DNA from 4 places in the Bacillus sp. PK6-026 genome. Region 4 is predicted to be linked to each of the others. Evidence: riboswitches for the same ligand, from Rfam matches in the RefSeq annotation. Region 4 holds a riboswitch; each other region holds the start of a gene.
What was found. Region 4 has a riboswitch for thiamine pyrophosphate ahead of tenA (thiaminase II). Riboswitches for the same ligand answer to the same signal wherever they lie in the genome.

Region 1: another riboswitch for thiamine pyrophosphate. It lies ahead of thiC (phosphomethylpyrimidine synthase ThiC); the one in region 4 lies ahead of tenA (thiaminase II).
Region 2: another riboswitch for thiamine pyrophosphate. It lies ahead of thiT (energy-coupled thiamine transporter ThiT); the one in region 4 lies ahead of tenA (thiaminase II).
Region 3: another riboswitch for thiamine pyrophosphate. It lies ahead of tenA (thiaminase II); the one in region 4 lies ahead of tenA (thiaminase II).

What each region holds. Positions count from the first base shown of each region.
Region 1 covers NZ_CP096418.1:964,476-968,679, reverse strand. Annotated here, with positions in the region: gene M1D59_RS04875 (ABC transporter ATP-binding protein) at 1-20, opposite strand, end outside; gene thiC (phosphomethylpyrimidine synthase ThiC) at 222-1,997, opposite strand; TPP riboswitch at 2,146-2,254, opposite strand; gene aroD (type I 3-dehydroquinate dehydratase) at 2,349-3,113, opposite strand; gene M1D59_RS04860 (TetR/AcrR family transcriptional regulator) at 3,241-3,810, opposite strand; gene M1D59_RS04855 (HXXEE domain-containing protein) at 3,920-4,204, shown strand, end outside.
Region 2 covers NZ_CP096418.1:3,308,289-3,312,492, forward strand. Annotated here, with positions in the region: gene M1D59_RS16875 (GntR family transcriptional regulator) at 469-1,569, opposite strand; TPP riboswitch at 1,731-1,830, shown strand; gene thiT (energy-coupled thiamine transporter ThiT) at 1,942-2,526, shown strand; gene M1D59_RS16885 (class D sortase) at 2,567-3,124, opposite strand; gene M1D59_RS16890 (processed acidic surface protein) at 3,231-4,204, opposite strand, start outside.
Region 3 covers NZ_CP096418.1:4,190,549-4,194,752, reverse strand. Annotated here, with positions in the region: gene aceB (malate synthase A) at 1-635, shown strand, start outside; gene aceA (isocitrate lyase) at 650-1,921, shown strand; gene M1D59_RS21315 (hypothetical protein) at 1,972-2,130, opposite strand; TPP riboswitch at 2,335-2,439, shown strand; gene tenA (thiaminase II) at 2,553-3,239, shown strand; gene M1D59_RS21305 (ECF transporter S component) at 3,236-3,835, shown strand; gene M1D59_RS21300 (ABC transporter ATP-binding protein) at 3,810-4,204, shown strand, end outside.
Region 4 covers NZ_CP096418.1:1,299,155-1,303,358, reverse strand. Annotated here, with positions in the region: gene thiS (sulfur carrier protein ThiS) at 1-192, opposite strand, end outside; gene thiO (glycine oxidase ThiO) at 189-1,298, opposite strand; gene tenI (thiazole tautomerase TenI) at 1,282-1,893, opposite strand; gene tenA (thiaminase II) at 1,868-2,569, opposite strand; TPP riboswitch at 2,653-2,761, opposite strand; gene M1D59_RS06525 (monovalent cation:proton antiporter family protein) at 2,821-4,204, opposite strand, start outside.

The DNA of each region.
Region 1 (4,204 bases), 330 kb from region 4:
ACACGAATTGATAAAGACATCTTGTTCCCCTTTCTTTTCTAAACTGAAAATAAAAAACTCTTATCCCAATTGAGATAAGAGCCTTCGGTTGACCGATCAGCGCTGATGGAATTTTCCGAAATATTAAACAACATACTAATTCATATTATTCCGACCTGTCAACCCCATATTATAAAAAAACAGATGAAAGGTTCCCCTTTCATCTGCAGTATTGCCCGTTTTTAACTGTAAATGCTGCCGCCTGCTTTTTTAAATTCCTTCGCCTTCTCTTCCAATCCTTTTTGAATAGCCTTTTGTTCATCAAGGTCGTTTTCCTTGGCATAGTCGCGAATATCCTGGGAAATTCTCATACTGCAAAATTTAGGCCCGCACATTGAACAAAAGTGTGCCGTTTTGGCGCCTTCCGCCGGAAGGGTTTCATCATGGTATTCAAGCGCTCTTTCCGGATCGAGCGACAAATTGAACTGGTCCCGCCAGCGGAATTCAAAGCGCGCCTTGGAAAGCGCGTCATCGCGGATTTGCGCGCCGGGGTGCCCTTTGGCAAGGTCAGCCGCATGGGCCGCGATTTTGTATGTTATGACGCCTTCGCGGACATCGTCTTTGTTCGGCAGTCCCAAATGCTCCTTCGGCGTCACATAGCAAAGCATGGCCGTGCCGTACCAGCCGATCATCGCCGCTCCGATTGCCGATGTAATATGATCGTAGCCCGGTGCAATATCGGTCGTCAGCGGGCCGAGCGTGTAAAACGGCGCCTCTTTGCAAATTTCCATCTGCTTGTCGACATTCTCTTTAATTTTATGCATCGGCACGTGTCCCGGTCCTTCGATCATCACTTGAACATCATGCTTCCAGGCGATTTCCGTCAGCTCGCCGAGCGTCTCCAATTCGGCAAATTGGGCCTCATCATTCGCATCCGCAATCGAGCCGGGCCGAAGGCCGTCCCCGAGCGAAAATGCGATATCGTATGTTTTCATAATCTCGCAAATCTCTTCAAAATGAGTGTACAGAAAGCTTTCCTCATGATGAGCCAAACACCATTGCGCCATAATTGCCCCGCCGCGGGATACGACTCCAGTGACGCGCTTTGCCGTCAGCGGCACATACCGAAGAAGGACGCCGGCATGAATCGTAAAATAATCAACGCCTTGCTCAGCCTGCTCGATTAATGTATCGCGGTAAATCTCCCAAGTGAGATCTTCCGCGACGCCGTTTACTTTTTCAAGCGCCTGATAAATTGGCACAGTCCCTACAGGAACTGGACAATTGCGGATGATCCACTCCCTCGTTGTATGAATATCTTTACCTGTGGACAAGTCCATCATCGTATCGGCGCCCCAGCGGATGGCCCATGTCATTTTTTCTACTTCTTCTTCAATCGAAGAGGTGACAGCGGAATTGCCGATGTTGGCATTGATTTTCACGTGGAAGTTGCGGCCGATAATCATCGGTTCGCTTTCCGGATGGTTGATATTTGACGGAATAATCGCCCGTCCGCTTGCCACTTCATCACGAACAAATTCGGGAGATACATGCTCTCGGATCGCGATAAATTCCATCTCGGGCGTAATGATCCCCTTTCTTGCATAATGCAGCTGGGTGACATTTTGACTTTTTTTTGCGCGCAGCGGTTTTCGTTTCAACCCTGGATAGCTGTTGCTCGCTTTCTCTTTGCTTTTATAGCCGTTATCCTCCGGTCTGATTTCTCTGCCTTCATATTCTTCGGTATCGCCGCGCTCCCTGATCCAGGTCGCCCGCAAAGGTTTCAGCCCCTTAAGAATATCAACCTCTGCATTCGCGTCCGTATAGGGACCGCTCGTGTCGTAGACGCGGACAGGCTGATTTTCTTCGGCGCCAAATGAACCCGTCGTCGGACTTAGCGAAATTTCTCTCATCGGCACTTGAATGTCAGGTCGCGCCCCTTCGACATACACTTTGCGGCTCCCTGAAAAACTTGACATAATCGAGATGTTTTTTTGCTGTACTGACTCCTGTTTCATGTAAAAATCCTTCCCCTCTAAAAAATTGATCAGGACGAAACTCCGGAACAGCACCAGCACAAAAAAACCAGGCTCATATGATGAACCTGGTTTTACAGTCAGTAAAATCACTGGAAGACAGACGGACCATACCCATTCTCCATCTTCTCCCGAATCCTTTTTACTTCCCCACGCTGGTACGAACCAGATCAGGTCCAAAGGGTTAAGAAACACATGTTTCTCTCTCAGCCCGCAGTCGGGCACCCCTAGTAAAGCTATTCAATTCATTTTTTATCGTAACACACCGATTTGGCAAGTGAAAAGGATGGAAAAATATATGAATCTTTTTCACTATAGCGGCACACCCAATTATTATAAATTGCGATGAAGCACATCAAGTATATGTTTCAAATCCGTCGCCTCAATTTGGCCAGGTGCGGATGCTTTTTTCGCTGCGCCGAACGTCACGGCCGAGCCAAATACCTCTCCGGCGAGCCGGCTGATCAAGCCTTTTCCGGCCATCGACATCGTGATAATCGGCCGCTTCGCATACCGCTCATGCATCATATGAGTCGCCTCAAGCAACACCAGCACATCTGCCGGTGTTTCAGGCATCACCGCGATCTTAGGGAAATCGGCGCCAAGATCCTGGGCTTTTCGGAGACGGGAAACGATCTCTTCCGCTCTCGGCGTCTTCCCGAAATCGTGGTTGGATATAATGACAAAGACATGCTGCATATGAGCCGATTGAACTAGTTTTTCCACATGATGCTCTTCATTGAACAGCTCGACATCAATCACATCTGCCAGCCCTGTTTTTACTACGGCATGATTCAAGGAAAAGTAAAATTCCTTACTGACTTCTTTTTCGCCGCCTTCCTCCGCGCTGCGAAATGTAAATATCAACGGGATATCCTTTAAGATCTCCCGGATGTCAGCCAATACCTTTTTCACTTTGTCAACGTCTTCGACATCCTCAAAAAAATCCGCCCGCCATTCGGCAAGATCCGGATTAATCGATAGAAGAAAAGCAGCTTCTTCTTTCAATTGTTCATGCGTTTTTCCGATGAGCGGCACGCAAATTTTCGGGGCTCCTTCTCCGATGGCCACCCCTCTGATCTTCACCGTATTCAACAACGGCCTCACTCCTGTTCTCTATATTACAAGGGTCTTTGCATTAACGGTACCGAAGATTGGCCGTAAGCACAAGCAGAAATTAAGAAAGAAGGCTAAACGCTTAAAGCACTCATATACCAACATGAGATCACCTTTCGATAGCTTGCTTGTTTAAAAATGAATCTACTATTCCTTGCAGAATATGACTCATTTCTTCAGGAGTTTCCTTCCGGCCTCTCTCAAACCATTTTGAAAGGATGTTCCAAAAGCCCCCTGCGCTGAATGAAAGCCCGTACTCCAAGTCGATTTTGCTTTTAAAATGAAAGGTTTCTTCTTTAAATTTTTTATGAAGATCCGGTAGAAGTTCATTATATTTCTCAACAATCAAATAAAACAAATGGTTCTGATGAAGGGCTTGTAAAAAATCGGCATGTCGGCTCCAAAAGTTGAAGTATGCATGTCCAAGACTGGATAAGTCAATATGTTTTTCCTGAACAATGTAATTGGAATACTCACTGCAAAGCTGCTCAAAATAGCGGTCTAATATATCTTTTTTTGAATGGAAATGCCGATAAAATGTTCTTCTGTCAAGCTGCGCTTTTTCCGCTATCTCTGTAATGGTGATGTCTGAAAAGCTTTTTTCCTTCATAAGCTCCAACAATGATAGCGTCAGCCAGCTTTTAGATTGCTGAGCTGTTTTTGAGGGCATTTGCTTCATATTCTCTCTCCTGTCGCACTTTTTATGGCAATGTAGCACTTTTCGTTGGCTCATTGACTTTGTTCTCTATGAAATGTCACAATTGTGGCACATAAGAGGGGGAATGTAAATGGAAAACATGCAATTTATAGCTTGGATGCTGCCGATATTATTTATACTGCATGATTTTGAAGAGATGGTGATGGTCGAGGCATGGGGCAAAAGATATCGAAGCAAACTGAAACAACTGAAAAAAGCTCCATTTGGACATGCCAAAACCGCTTCTTTTGTTTGCGCTGTGCTCGAAGAATTTATACTAGCTGTTGGTGTAACTGTTCTCAGTATTTATTTTAATCAATATATTATCTGGTTTGGTTTCTTTTTTGCTTTTACTGTTCATTTCCTTGTTCATATC
Region 2 (4,204 bases), 2.0 Mb from region 4:
TAGTTTTCAAAGATCATTTCCGCCTCTCGAAGAAGCGACTTTACTAATATAACATTCTATCATCGTGAATGTCAACAACTTTTTTCAAAAGATTTTCGAAGTTGTTTTTATAAAGCCTCCTTTTTAGGGGCGGATACTAATATAACATCTATTTTCGTTTTTCACAATAGCTTTTTTAAAAAAATAATAATCAAATGATTTGGACTCAGATGATTCCTGATCATCTCGACCTCAGGCAGTTGACAGCATTTATTTCTTCTTACTGCTTTCTTCTATATAAAAGTATACAGCGGTCTTTAAAAATTGATTTACTAAAGCTGCACATGGTCCAAAGCTTCGAGGATGACATTAAACTCTCCGTTATCAGCTTTTACTTGAATAAAAAGCTCCTCATTCCGGAGCTTTGTAACAGAATATATATTCTTCTCATTTTCATTCACGCTGGTTGGCGGATAAAGATTGTGCAGCCTACCTTTTCAGCTTGGCGGTCGAATGTCTGACAACCAGTTCAGGTTTGTAGACGGTGGAATGTTCAAGCTGATTCGTGTTGCGTCCCTCAACTTTGGCAATCATCCATTTTGCCGCCTCAATCCCCATCTGCATTTTCGGATGAGTGACTGACGTCAGCTTCACTTCAGATGCCTCGCTCAAATGTGAGTTGTCATATCCGACAATCGAAATGTCTTCCGGCACTTTCAAACCGAATTCCCTCACGACATCCAACACCAAAAGCGCTATCTCGTCATTATAGCAGAATATGGCAGTCGGACGGTCTGATGAAGAAAGCCGCTTCCTGGCTTCAGCTATCGTTTTTTGTTTTTTGTTCTCTGTTGTGTACGTCACGACCATTTCAGGGTAAAACGACAAGCCGTTTTCTCTGAAAGCACGGATAAATCCTTTCATCCGGTTGGCGCCCTGCATATCGTCCTGTTTAAAGAAACCGAACACTTTTTCATGGCCGAGTTTAATCAAATGCTCAGTGGCGATAAAGCCGCCGTGTTCATCATCCAAAATGAAATGGGGCGGATTTAGCTCCTGATAAAATTGGTTAATCATCAAATACGGAATATGATGTTGTTCAAGCGTCAGATAGTAACTTAAATTCGGGTTAAAGCTTCCTGTTTTCGTCGGCTCCACGATCAACCCAGCAATTTTTTTATCGAGCATATTCACAAGGCATTGTTTTTCTTTTTCAATGTCATTATTGGTGCTCGCGACGACAAGGGTGTATCCTTCGCTGGACAGTGACGATTCGATTCCTCTTATAATAGAAGGAAAAATGTAATCCGAAAGGTAAGTCGTAATAACCCCGATCATCTTATTTCTTTCCCTTCCTTTTTCAGAAAGCTGAAGACGGTGAGAGCAATACGTCCCTGAGCCCTGCTCTCTGTATAAAAGCCCTTCATGAACAAGGTCGCCAATCGCTTGCCGGATCGTGTGCCTGCTTACATCAAATATTTTCATCAATTCGTTTTCCGAATGAATTTTTTCCCCCGGCTTCACTTTGCCTTCATATATCCACGATTTAATTTTATTTTTCACCATGCTGTATTTTGTAGGTTCACTCATCAGATCAACCCTTTACTGATCTTGTACGTACGAATACGTTCTATTATAAAGGAAAAGATGTTTGCATTGCTACATATTGGAGAAATTAAGCAAAATTTTTCGAAAAATCAGCTTGTCGTCCGTTTCTTTTTTTAGTATAGTAGAATATAACTAAATAACTTGATGACCACAAGGGGAGCCTCGAGGCTGAGAGTGAACGACCGTTCTGACCCTTTGAACCTGTTAGTTAACGCTGGCGTAGGGATGTGGCAAAGTCATTTCTAATTGCATCCAAAGCAGTGCGTGGAAAACTTTCCTACTCCTTCCCCGCATTGCTTTTTTTATTGGGAAAGAAGTCCAGTATCCCTTTGTTCATCAAAAGTGAGGGTTATGATGAATCAATCTAAACAACTTGTACAGCTGATTGAAATTGCGTTTATGACAGGAATAGCACTTATACTTGATATGGTGTCCGGAATGTTTTTAAAAATGCCTCAAGGCGGTTCAATCGCCGTCATGATGATTCCGATCTTCCTGATTTCCTTTAGATGGGGGCTGAAGGCAGGGCTGGCAACCGGGTTTTTAGCCGGATTGCTTCAGTTTGTCACTGGAGGATTTTACGTTTATCATCCTCTGCAGCTTCTTCTTGATTATTTTATCGCGCCTACAGCCGCGGGAATCGGCGGCTTTTTTGCCGGATCGATCAGAAATGCTTCAGTCGAGAAACAAAAAGGAAAGATCATTTTCTATGTTACGCTGGCCGTCTTTCTCGGAAGCGGACTGAAATTTCTCGCTCATGTCATCAGCGGCGCTGTCTTTTTTGGAAACTATGCGCCTGAAGGCACTCCGGTATGGATTTATTCCTTGGTATATAATGGAACATATATGCTTCCGTCTTTCATTGTCTGCACAATTGTCCTTTGTTTACTGCTGCTAACCGCGCCAAAACTCTTGGAAAACAGATCAGACATGAGATAGCATAAAAAACAGCGGACTCGCCTGAGATTCCGCTGTTTTTTTATGATTTAATCAAATCTGCGACCAATATATACCGCTCCGGTGCTGAACCGATAAAGTCAAAAGGATAGCAGGTGGAAACCGTCAATGTTGCTCTCGGCTTTGGTACAATCACCGTCCGGTCATCCGCATCCACGATCCGCACCTTTTTCACTTTGTATGTAAAAGTTCCGTAGGAAGCTTCAACAATTAACTGATCGCCCTTCCCCACTCGGCCGAGTTTTCGGAAAACCGTATCCCGGTGGCCTGATAAAACCGAGTTGTCATCTTCTCCAGGCAGAACGGAACCAGCGAAATGGCCCACGCCTTTTTGCAGCTCGTCTTCATCTGTCCCGTGATATATAGGAATCCTTGCATTGATTTTCGGAATGACAAGATCACCGATTTTCTCCCCGGTTTTAAATGTTTGATCAATCACCGTTTTTTCTTTTTTCGCCGTCTGAATCGGAGGTTTTTCAGGCTTTTCTTCTTCTTTCATCTGCTGAAATGAAAAAAGAGCGTAGCCGTGCATTAACTTGAACACATTCGTTGTTGTAAAATAAGCGCCGCACACAACCATCACAATAGCTGCGAGCCAGATGATTTTTTTTCGATGTGCCTTAATTTCCTTTCACTCCTTATAAAAACTTCCCATTCTCTACATAATTAGAATGGGAAGTGACATGTTAAGCCGCTTTGCGAAGCCTTCTGATCATGAAGAATCCGCCAAACATCAGAACGGCGCCTAAGATCGACCATTCCGCGTAATGCCCGGCTGTCTTTGGAAGCTTTGCACCTTTAACCGTCTTTTTCACATGAGATGGCTTTGAATCATGTTTGACAGCCGTTTGGGTTTGCTTCACTTTTGACCCTGTATCATGAATTAAATCAGATCCGATCATGTCAGGCGTCAGCAATACATCCAAAATGAAGTTGCCTTGCAGATCGTATACTTCCACCAGAAGGCTTGCTCCCTTCAGATCTTCCGCGCTGACAAGCGTTGTCAAAGACACTTCTTTTTTCTTTCCGTCTTTAACAAGATAGTATTTTGTTTTCACTTCAAGCGTCTTCTGAAGATCGTTTAAAATGGATAGCATTTCAGCGATATCCTGAGCTGAGAGCTCTGATACAGACTCGAAATCGGCTACCGTTTCAAGACGTTCTCCAAGAGCCATCAAATCATTTTCAAGGTTTGGATTTTTATCGCGCACCTTTCGGAGATGATTCACGAGCCTTTCCCACTCCTGATCATCCACACCCAATTCTTGAAACAGGTTCCCGATCTGAAAATCGTCTTCTTCATATGTCACAGTGAAAAGCGCATCGTCCAATTCGTATTCAAACATAAACACGTCGAGAATGTTTTGGCCGCTTTCCATATAGCCATTTTCAACAAAAAGGTCAGCCGCTTCTTTTTCGCTCAATCCGTATTCTTTTAAATAGGATGCCAAAAGTTGATTAGTCAGTCTTTCCCCTAAAAAATCTTTCAACTCTTCCACCGACTCAAAATCTTTTAAACTTTCATCATATGTATCCTGTAAATAAGCTTCCAATTCTTTTTCTTTCATTCCTATTTCTTCAAGATACTCTTGAAGCTCGGCCTGTTTCGGCGCGGCAAAAGCACCAGCTGCCGGCACTAAAACCAGGATGCAGACCAATA
Region 3 (4,204 bases), 1.5 Mb from region 4:
GCAACGTCCATGCGATCGGGGGAATGGCGGCGCAAATTCCCGCTAAAGACAAACCTGAGATCAATGAAGCCGCATTTGCCAAAATCCGCGAAGATAAGGAACGTGAAGTAAAAGACGGCCATGACGGAACATGGATCGCGCATCCCGGCATGATTCAAACGGCGCTCGATGTATTCAATCAGCATATGCCGTCGGCGAACCAGATTCATAGAAAGCGGGAAGACGTAAAGGTCGAGGAAAAAGACTTGCTGGAAGTACCGAAAGGCCGGATTACAGAAGCAGGCGTCCGTACCAATATCAGCGCCGGCATCCGCTATTTAGCTTCATGGCTGTCGGGCAGAGGCGCCGCTCCGATCGACCACTTAATGGAGGACGCAGCAACGGCGGAGATTTCCAGAGCCCAGCTTTGGCAATGGATTCGCCATCCGAAAGGGGTTCTTGACGATGGCCGGAAAGTCAACGCCGAAATGGTCAAGATGATGAAAGAGGAAGAAATGCAGAAAATCTTCGAAGAAGCCGGCATAGAACATTTTCGGAGCGGCCGGTTCGAAGAGGCCGGACAGTTATTTGAACAGCTGATTTTGGATGATGAATTCGCGGAATTTCTAACGATACCCGCTTATGAAAAAATATGATGGGGGAATGTGCGATGCTGAAAGAAAAACAACTCGCAGAAAGCTGGGAGCATGAAGAACGCTGGAAAGGGATCACAAGGCCGTATCAGGCGGCTGACGTTATTCGGCTGAGAGGCACGCTTGAGATTGAATACACGATTGCAAGGCGCGGCGCCGAAAAGCTATGGAAGCTTCTCCACACAGAGGATTTCGTCCCGGCGCTGGGCGCTTTGACCGGAAACCAAGCCATGCAGCAAGTAAAAGCCGGATTGAAAGCGATTTATTTAAGCGGTTGGCAGGTGGCTGCTGATGCCAATTTGTCAGGGAGCATGTATCCTGACCAAAGCCTTTATCCGGCAAACAGCGTGCCGGAAGTTGTCAAAAAAATTAACCGCACGCTGCAGCGCGCCGATCAAATCCATCATATGGAAGGGAAAGAAGACATCGATTGGTTTGCCCCGATTGTGGCCGACGCTGAAGCAGGCTTCGGCGGACAGCTGAATGTGTTCGAGCTGATGAAAGGTATGATTGAAGCCGGCGCCGCGGGAGTTCACTTTGAAGACCAGTTGTCGTCTGAGAAAAAGTGCGGGCATTTGGGCGGGAAAGTGCTGCTTCCGACGCAAACGGCGGTGCGTAATTTGATTGCCGCGCGCCTCGCCGCAGACGTGATGGGAGTCCCGACCATTCTTATTGCCCGTACGGACGCGAATGCGGCCGACCTGATCACAAGCGACGTCGATTCATATGATGCGCCGTTTTTGACGGGAGAGCGAACAGCGGAAGGGTTCTTCAAAACAAAGCCGGGTCTTGATCAGGCGATTGCGAGAGGTTTGGCGTATGCGCCGTATGCCGATTTGATCTGGTGTGAAACGTCTGAGCCGAATATTGAAGAAGCCCGCCGGTTTGCACAGGCGATCCATGAAAAATTCCCGGGCAAACTGCTCGCCTACAACTGCTCCCCTTCGTTCAACTGGAAGGCCAAACTGGATGACAACACCATCTTGAACTTCCAGAAACAGCTCAGTGAAATGGGCTATAAATTTCAATTTGTCACACTGGCAGGCTTCCACGCCTTAAACCACGGCATGTTTGAATTGGCCCGCCAATATAAGCACCGCGGAATGGCGGCGTATTCTGATCTGCAGCAGGCCGAGTTTGCCAGCGAAGTCCACGGCTATACGGCGACAAGGCATCAGCGCGAAGTCGGAACGAGCTACTTTGATGAAGTCGCCCAGGTTGTGACAGGCGGGACTTCATCAACCACTGCACTGAAGGGATCGACTGAAGCGGAACAATTTCAATCCTAAAAACGTAAAAAGCCGCCCGTCATGGGGCGGCTTGCTTGTTGTCTATCAAGTTAGCAATTGACATCATTGGAAGGGGCGGTAAAAGGGTTTTCCCTAATAACAGTCAGTGTCTGATGATTCTTGTTGTTTCTTTTGGCCGGCCGGTTGTCTTTGCTGAAAGAATAGAACAAATACACAGCCATTGTCAAAATCAAGATAAACATCATCATAAATATCCCCTCCAAATTTTTTTGTCTTCACTATATTAGACGAACAAGCCTGCAAAAGGTTTCAGAAAATTAACATTTTTCCATAAATATTTTTACCCGCTGCATCTTCTGTATGAAACCCGGCGGTTCTATACAAGAATAAAACTGAAAAACTCAGGTTGACATCATAATCATTGATGTGTAGAGTAAAAGTTAATGTAATAGGAAGTCCACTAGGGGAGCCGTAAGCCGGCTGAGACAAGAAGCGATCTTGGACCCTTTGAACCTGATCTAGTTCATACTAGCGTAGGGAAGTGGAGCCGGTGTCTTTATGATTTCATCATACAAAGGCCGCTCCATTTTGGGGCGGCTTTTTTGCGTAAAAAGCGGCTCGCTCCCCCTGTGCCTTCCTTATAAAACCGATTGCTGAGGAGGCTATCTACATGAGTTTTTCTGCAGAACTTCGCCGCGAGGCAAACCCTATTTTTGAAGCCATTTTTGAGCATCCGTTTGTATTGGGACTGGCGTCCGGCAAGCTGAAAAAGGAGCAGCTTATTCATTATGTGAAGCAAGATTACGAGTATTTGAACGCTTTTATTCAAATCTACGGAATTGCAATTTCCAAGTGTCAAAACCGGAAAGACATGGAGATGTTTCATGAGCAGATTTCATTTGTATTAAACAGCGAAGTGCACCCGCACAACAACCTGTGCCGGGCCGCGGGGGTGGAGTATGAATCTCTGCAGGGCTATCCGCTTGCGCCTTCTGCCCATCATTATATCCACCATATGCTGACGGCGGCGCACGAAGGCACGCTGGGAGAGATATTAGCCGTCTTGCTGCCTTGTCCGTGGACATATTGGGAGATCGGAAAAAAACTGATGATGGACGTTCAGCCTGACCCGTCGCATCCATTTTATGACTGGATCTGTTTTTACGGAGACAGAACCGATTCAATCACGACGAAGTTTTGCGCCCGCCTGGATGAATGGGCCGAAACAGCGGGCAAGGCTGAAAAAGAAAAAATGAAGGAGCTTTTTTTGCAAAGCTGTCAGCTTGAATACGGCTTTTGGGAGATGGCTTATACAGTTGAAGATTGGCCTGTGGAAATGGAGGCGGTGAGACGATGAATTGGAACATGAAAGAAGTCGTGATGGCAGTGATCTTGTCCGTTGCATGCGGCGTCATTTACTTAGGATGGTCCACCTTGTGGATCCCTGTTTCAGCAATTGTCGGGCCTGTCGGAGCGAACTTTATGTTCGGCATTTGGGTGATCGCCAGCCCGATTGTCGCTTATATCATCCGTAAACCGGGTGCGGCGCTGATTGCCGAGACGGCAGCTGCGGCGGTCGAACTGCTGACCGGAAGCCACTTTGGACTGTCAGCATTATTAATCGGTGTGTTCCAGGGAGCCGGTGCGGAAATCGCTTTTGCGATCTTTCGCTATAAGCGTTACAACTTGTTTACCCTTATGCTTTCCGGTGCGCTTGCCGCGGTCGGAAGCATGACATACAGCCTGATGGCGAACGGTTTTGCCTACTATACGACGCAAACGCTGATCATGACGCTTATCATCCAAATTATCAGCGGCATTGTACTCGGCGGCTGGCTGGCAAAAGCCGTTGTCGAAGCGCTTGCGAAAACGGGAGTCCTGAATCAGTATGAGATCATGAAGGAACAGCGGAAGAAGGATGATGCCGATGCGTTCATTTCTCGGATGCAGTAACCTTTCCGTCCGTTTTTATCATCGTCCTGAAACAGTCCTAGACCGGGTCTCGCTGTCGATTGGGCAGGGAGAGAAAGTGCTGATACTCGGTCCGAGCGGAAGCGGCAAATCGACACTGTTGTCCGTGCTTTCCGGCATCATTCCTGAACATGTCGAAGCTGAGGTCAGCGGAGAGGTCAATCGCAGAAAGAGCGCCGGCGTTATGTTTCAGGATCCGGATTCGCAGTTCTGCATGCTTCATGTTGATGAGGAAATCGCTTTTAGCCTAGAAAACCGGTCCGTCTCCCCAAAAGATATGGACGGCATCATCTCGGAGCTGATGGAGCAAGTCGGATTAAAGATAGATAAGAAAACGCCGATCGAAACCTT
Region 4 (4,204 bases):
GACAAAATGAACGATTTCGATGACATCGTGTTCTTCCAGTTTGACTGTTTGATATTGGTCTTTTCCGATAATCTGCCTGTTTCTTTCAACAACGACAACACGATTTTCCAAACTGTAGGATGCGAGCAAATCGTAAATCGTGCCGCCATCATCTCTCCACTCTATTTTCCGGCCGTTGAGCTGAATGTTCACCTGTGCACAGCCTCCTTTCGATCCGCTTTAAACGCCTCGGCCCACTCTGTTTTGACCGGATTGCCGAGGATCATGTCAGCTATCATCTCACCGGTTGCAGGTGCCAGGAGGATGCCGTTTCTGAAATGTCCGGCAGCAAACAATATCCGGTCATTTTCAGGGTGTCTGCCGATATATGGATTGCCATCCCCTGTTTCCGGGCGCAATCCGGCCCAGCATTGGTCGATGTTCATGGATTCAATGTCAGGGAGCATCGACTTGGCCTTTCGGATCAACTCCTCGATTCCGCCAAGTTCCGGCTGTTCATTCCAATCCCCGGGCTTCATTGTCGCGCCGACGACAAGCTTTCCGCTATGGCGCGGAACGATGTAGCAATGATCATGGTAAAGCGTCCTCGTCAAAGGGATGCCGTCATTCCACACAGACAGGCACTCCCCTTTGACAGGATAAAAGCTTTTGTCTATGCCGATCTGTTTAAAGAAAGCACCGCTCCACACACCGCTTGCAATGACAACGTGCTCCGCCTCCGCGGTGCATGAAGCAGCAGTGACGCGGACGGTCCCCGCTTCAGATTCGATCGATAAAACGGGGGTAAACTCGAAGACCTCGGCACCGAGAATCCGGGCCCCCCTGGCAAATGCCCTGCACACTGCGGCCGGTTCGACATGGATGTCGTCCCGAATGAAATTAGCGCCGAGAATCCCTTTTCCGGCATGCGGTTCCAGCTCATATACTTCAGCGGCTTCAAGCCATTCCACTGAATCCAGTGCAGCCATTTGCATCAGGTGTTCGCGGTCGCTTTCTGAAAATGCCAGCTTTAATATCCCTCCGTCATGCTTTCTGATATCGATGCCGCTTATGTCTTTCAATTCGCCCGTCAGCCGCTGATAGGCTTTTTGGCTGGCTCTGGCAAATTCGAAAAAGGTACCGGGTTTATCGCATTCCGCATGGGCGCCGAGCATGCCCGCCGCCGCGCTCGTCGCTTTTTTGCCGACTTCTCCGCTTTCAAACACGGCCGTTTTTTTCCCCGCTTTCGCAAGATGGTAAGCGATGGATGTCCCGATGATGCCTCCGCCGATCACGATCGTATCATAGCGCTTTCTCATATGAATCTCCCTTCGCGAGACAGGCAAGCCGCGCGGCCGCCTCATCCGGTCTGTCATGAGAAAAGATCCCCGACATCACGGCGATGCCGTCTGCCATTTTGACTTCCGCCAGTCGTTGTTCGGTAATACCCCCGATCGCAATGACCGGAATGCGGACAGCCGCCTTCACTTCAGCCAGACTGAGAGCTCCTCTTCCTTTCCGGCCCTTTTTACAGTCCGTTTCAAAAATGTGGCCGAACAGCACATAATCTGCACCTTCAGTTTCAGCCTGAACCGCTTCTTCTGGCGAATGGACGGACTTTCCGATTTTCAAATGCGGAAAACGGCTCCTCACACTTTTGACGGAAAAGCCGTGTGAAGGCAGCTGAACCCGGTGAATGTGATGAAACAAAGCGATATCAACCCTGTCGTTGATGATCAGTTTCCGCTTATCAACCCCTTCTTCCGCAAGGCGGTCGATTAAACTTGATATTTCACTTACTTTTTTTGATCTTTCCCTGATATGGATAAAGTCAACGGCATTTTGAATCGAGATGATTTTTGCAGCAAGCTCTTCCACAGAGTGCTTGTCATCGGTGATCGCGTGCAGATGCAAGCTGATCCACCCCGCTTTTTGACCAGCTTTCTTTTTGGTAGGCCATATCCCAGAAGCTGTATTCGTAGAAGCTAGAGATGACGAAGTTCTCCTTCATCTTCGCGCGCGTTTTCTCATCGGCGTTTTCAGCCAGCTCATCGAAGCGGTTGATCTGTTCTGTCACAAGTTCTTTAAACCAGTCGCCTCCGTATGTCGCGATCCATTCCTGATAAACCGCGCTGTCAGGCCTGCACGTTTTTAACGTCTCACCGACGTCATAATAGAGCCAATAGCAAGGAAGCAAAGCGGCCAGTATTTCCGCAAAACTGCCGCTCACGACAGAACGGTACATATGCGATGTGTACGCATACGCTGTCGGCGACGGCTGAAACGACTCCAGTTCTTCCTTTGTGATTCCCAATAGATCGGTGAATTTCCTATGGAGCGACATCTCGGCTTCATATGTGCCTTTCGCGTGTTCAGCCATCCGGCTTGTCGTATATAAATCGCGAGCATATGCCGCACCAAAGGATTGGACTTTGGCAAAGTGGGTCAAATAGTAGGAATCCTGCATGACATAGTATTTAAATCGATCAACCGGAAGTGTGCCGTCTCCAATCCCTTGAATAAACGGATGGGCAAAACTGCCTTCCCACCATTTTGCAGCGCTGTTTCGGCATTCTTCTGAAAACTTCATTTCGAGGCTCCTCCTTCGATTCTGAACATAAAAAAACCACTTTCCCGCAAGGAAAGTGGTTTGGAATTTGCATAAATACATACTCAAATACCGTGCCACTTCCCTACGCAGGTTTGAACCTGTTCAGGTTATGAGGGTCTAAAAGTCACACTTTTATCTCAGCCCTTATCAAGGACTCCCCTAGTGGAAAACATTTCTTGTTCATTCAGTTTATACTTTTATCTTATCACGAATTGCAAAATGGTCAAGCATCAGTCTCCAAGCGTTTTTCTCAATTCCGCAATATATTCGCGCGAACCGGTGGCGATCAGCCTGTCACCCAATTGCAGCCTTGTATCCCCGTGGGGCACGATGCTGTCCACCCCGCGGAAAATTCGGACGAAGATAACATCTCCCGTAAACGGAAACTCCCTTAACAGAACACCGTCAAATCGCTCATTGCTCATATTGATCTGATACAGCGACGCATCCTGGTTCGTCAGGAGTTTCATAACGCCAGGCGCCTCGATAAGCGCGCGCAGCAGCGTTTTTGTAGAAAGCAGAATGGAGAATGTATCAATTCCGTTATCTTTCAGTCTGGATTCGGCGTCTGGAGAATCTGCGCTGGCGATAATTCTCGCGACTTTCTGCTCCTTCGCAAAAAGCGCGATCCCTGTATTGCGCTCTTCGCTGCCAGTGGCCACGACGAGTATATCCGTTTGGAAAACGCCGAATGATTGAAGCGTCTCGTATTCATAATCAGGCAAAACTTCAACATCAAACACCGGGTCCGCCAGATTTTCTTCCTTTTTTTCCTGCCGGACATGCAGGATTCTGACGTGATAATCTTCCGGAGAAAGTTCGAGCGTGACTGGCAGCGTCATTTGATTTGCGCCGATAAAGGTGATCGTCTTTTTCTCTTTTTCGCTTTCCGTTTTCGGCATTAATTTTTTAAAGCCGGTCGGTGTGATGATGCATGTAATGACAGCGACCAGAATCAGCGCGCCGGACATCTGCGCATCAATGACGCCGATGCGCTCGCCGATCGTTGTCGCCGCGATCACCAAAGAAAGCGTGGAAGTCAGGAGAAAACCGGAAGCCAGCACGGTTTTCATGTCATACCACTTTTTCAAAAACAGCACCGGAACGACTTTGCTGATTAACAGAGCCACAAACAGAAGCGGGATCATCACTAAAATTTTCGGATTGCCAAACAGTGACCAAATGTCCAATTTGACGCCTGTCATCACAAAGAAGATCGGGATGAGGAATCCGTAGCCGAATGAATCGAGCTGCTGAACGAGCTCCTTGTTCGGCGAAAGCAGCGAAACAAGCACCCCGGCCAAAAACGCGCCAAGTATGTTTTCTGCACCGAGCGACTCGGACAGCGCCACAAGTACGATGATCAGCGTAAATATCGCCCTTGTGCCGATCTGGATCGTTCCTTTTGACAGCACTTCGACAAAAGGCCGCTTTTTAAATATCCTTCCGAACAGGTATAAAACGACGCCGGCGGCAAATAAGATCATCAGCAGCCACATATTGCTGTTTTCGTCCCCGTAGATTGAGGCGAACACTGCAAGCAGAATCATCGTGACAAGATCCGCAATGACGGCGACAAGCAAAATAATCTGGCCGATATTCGTCTTCATAAGA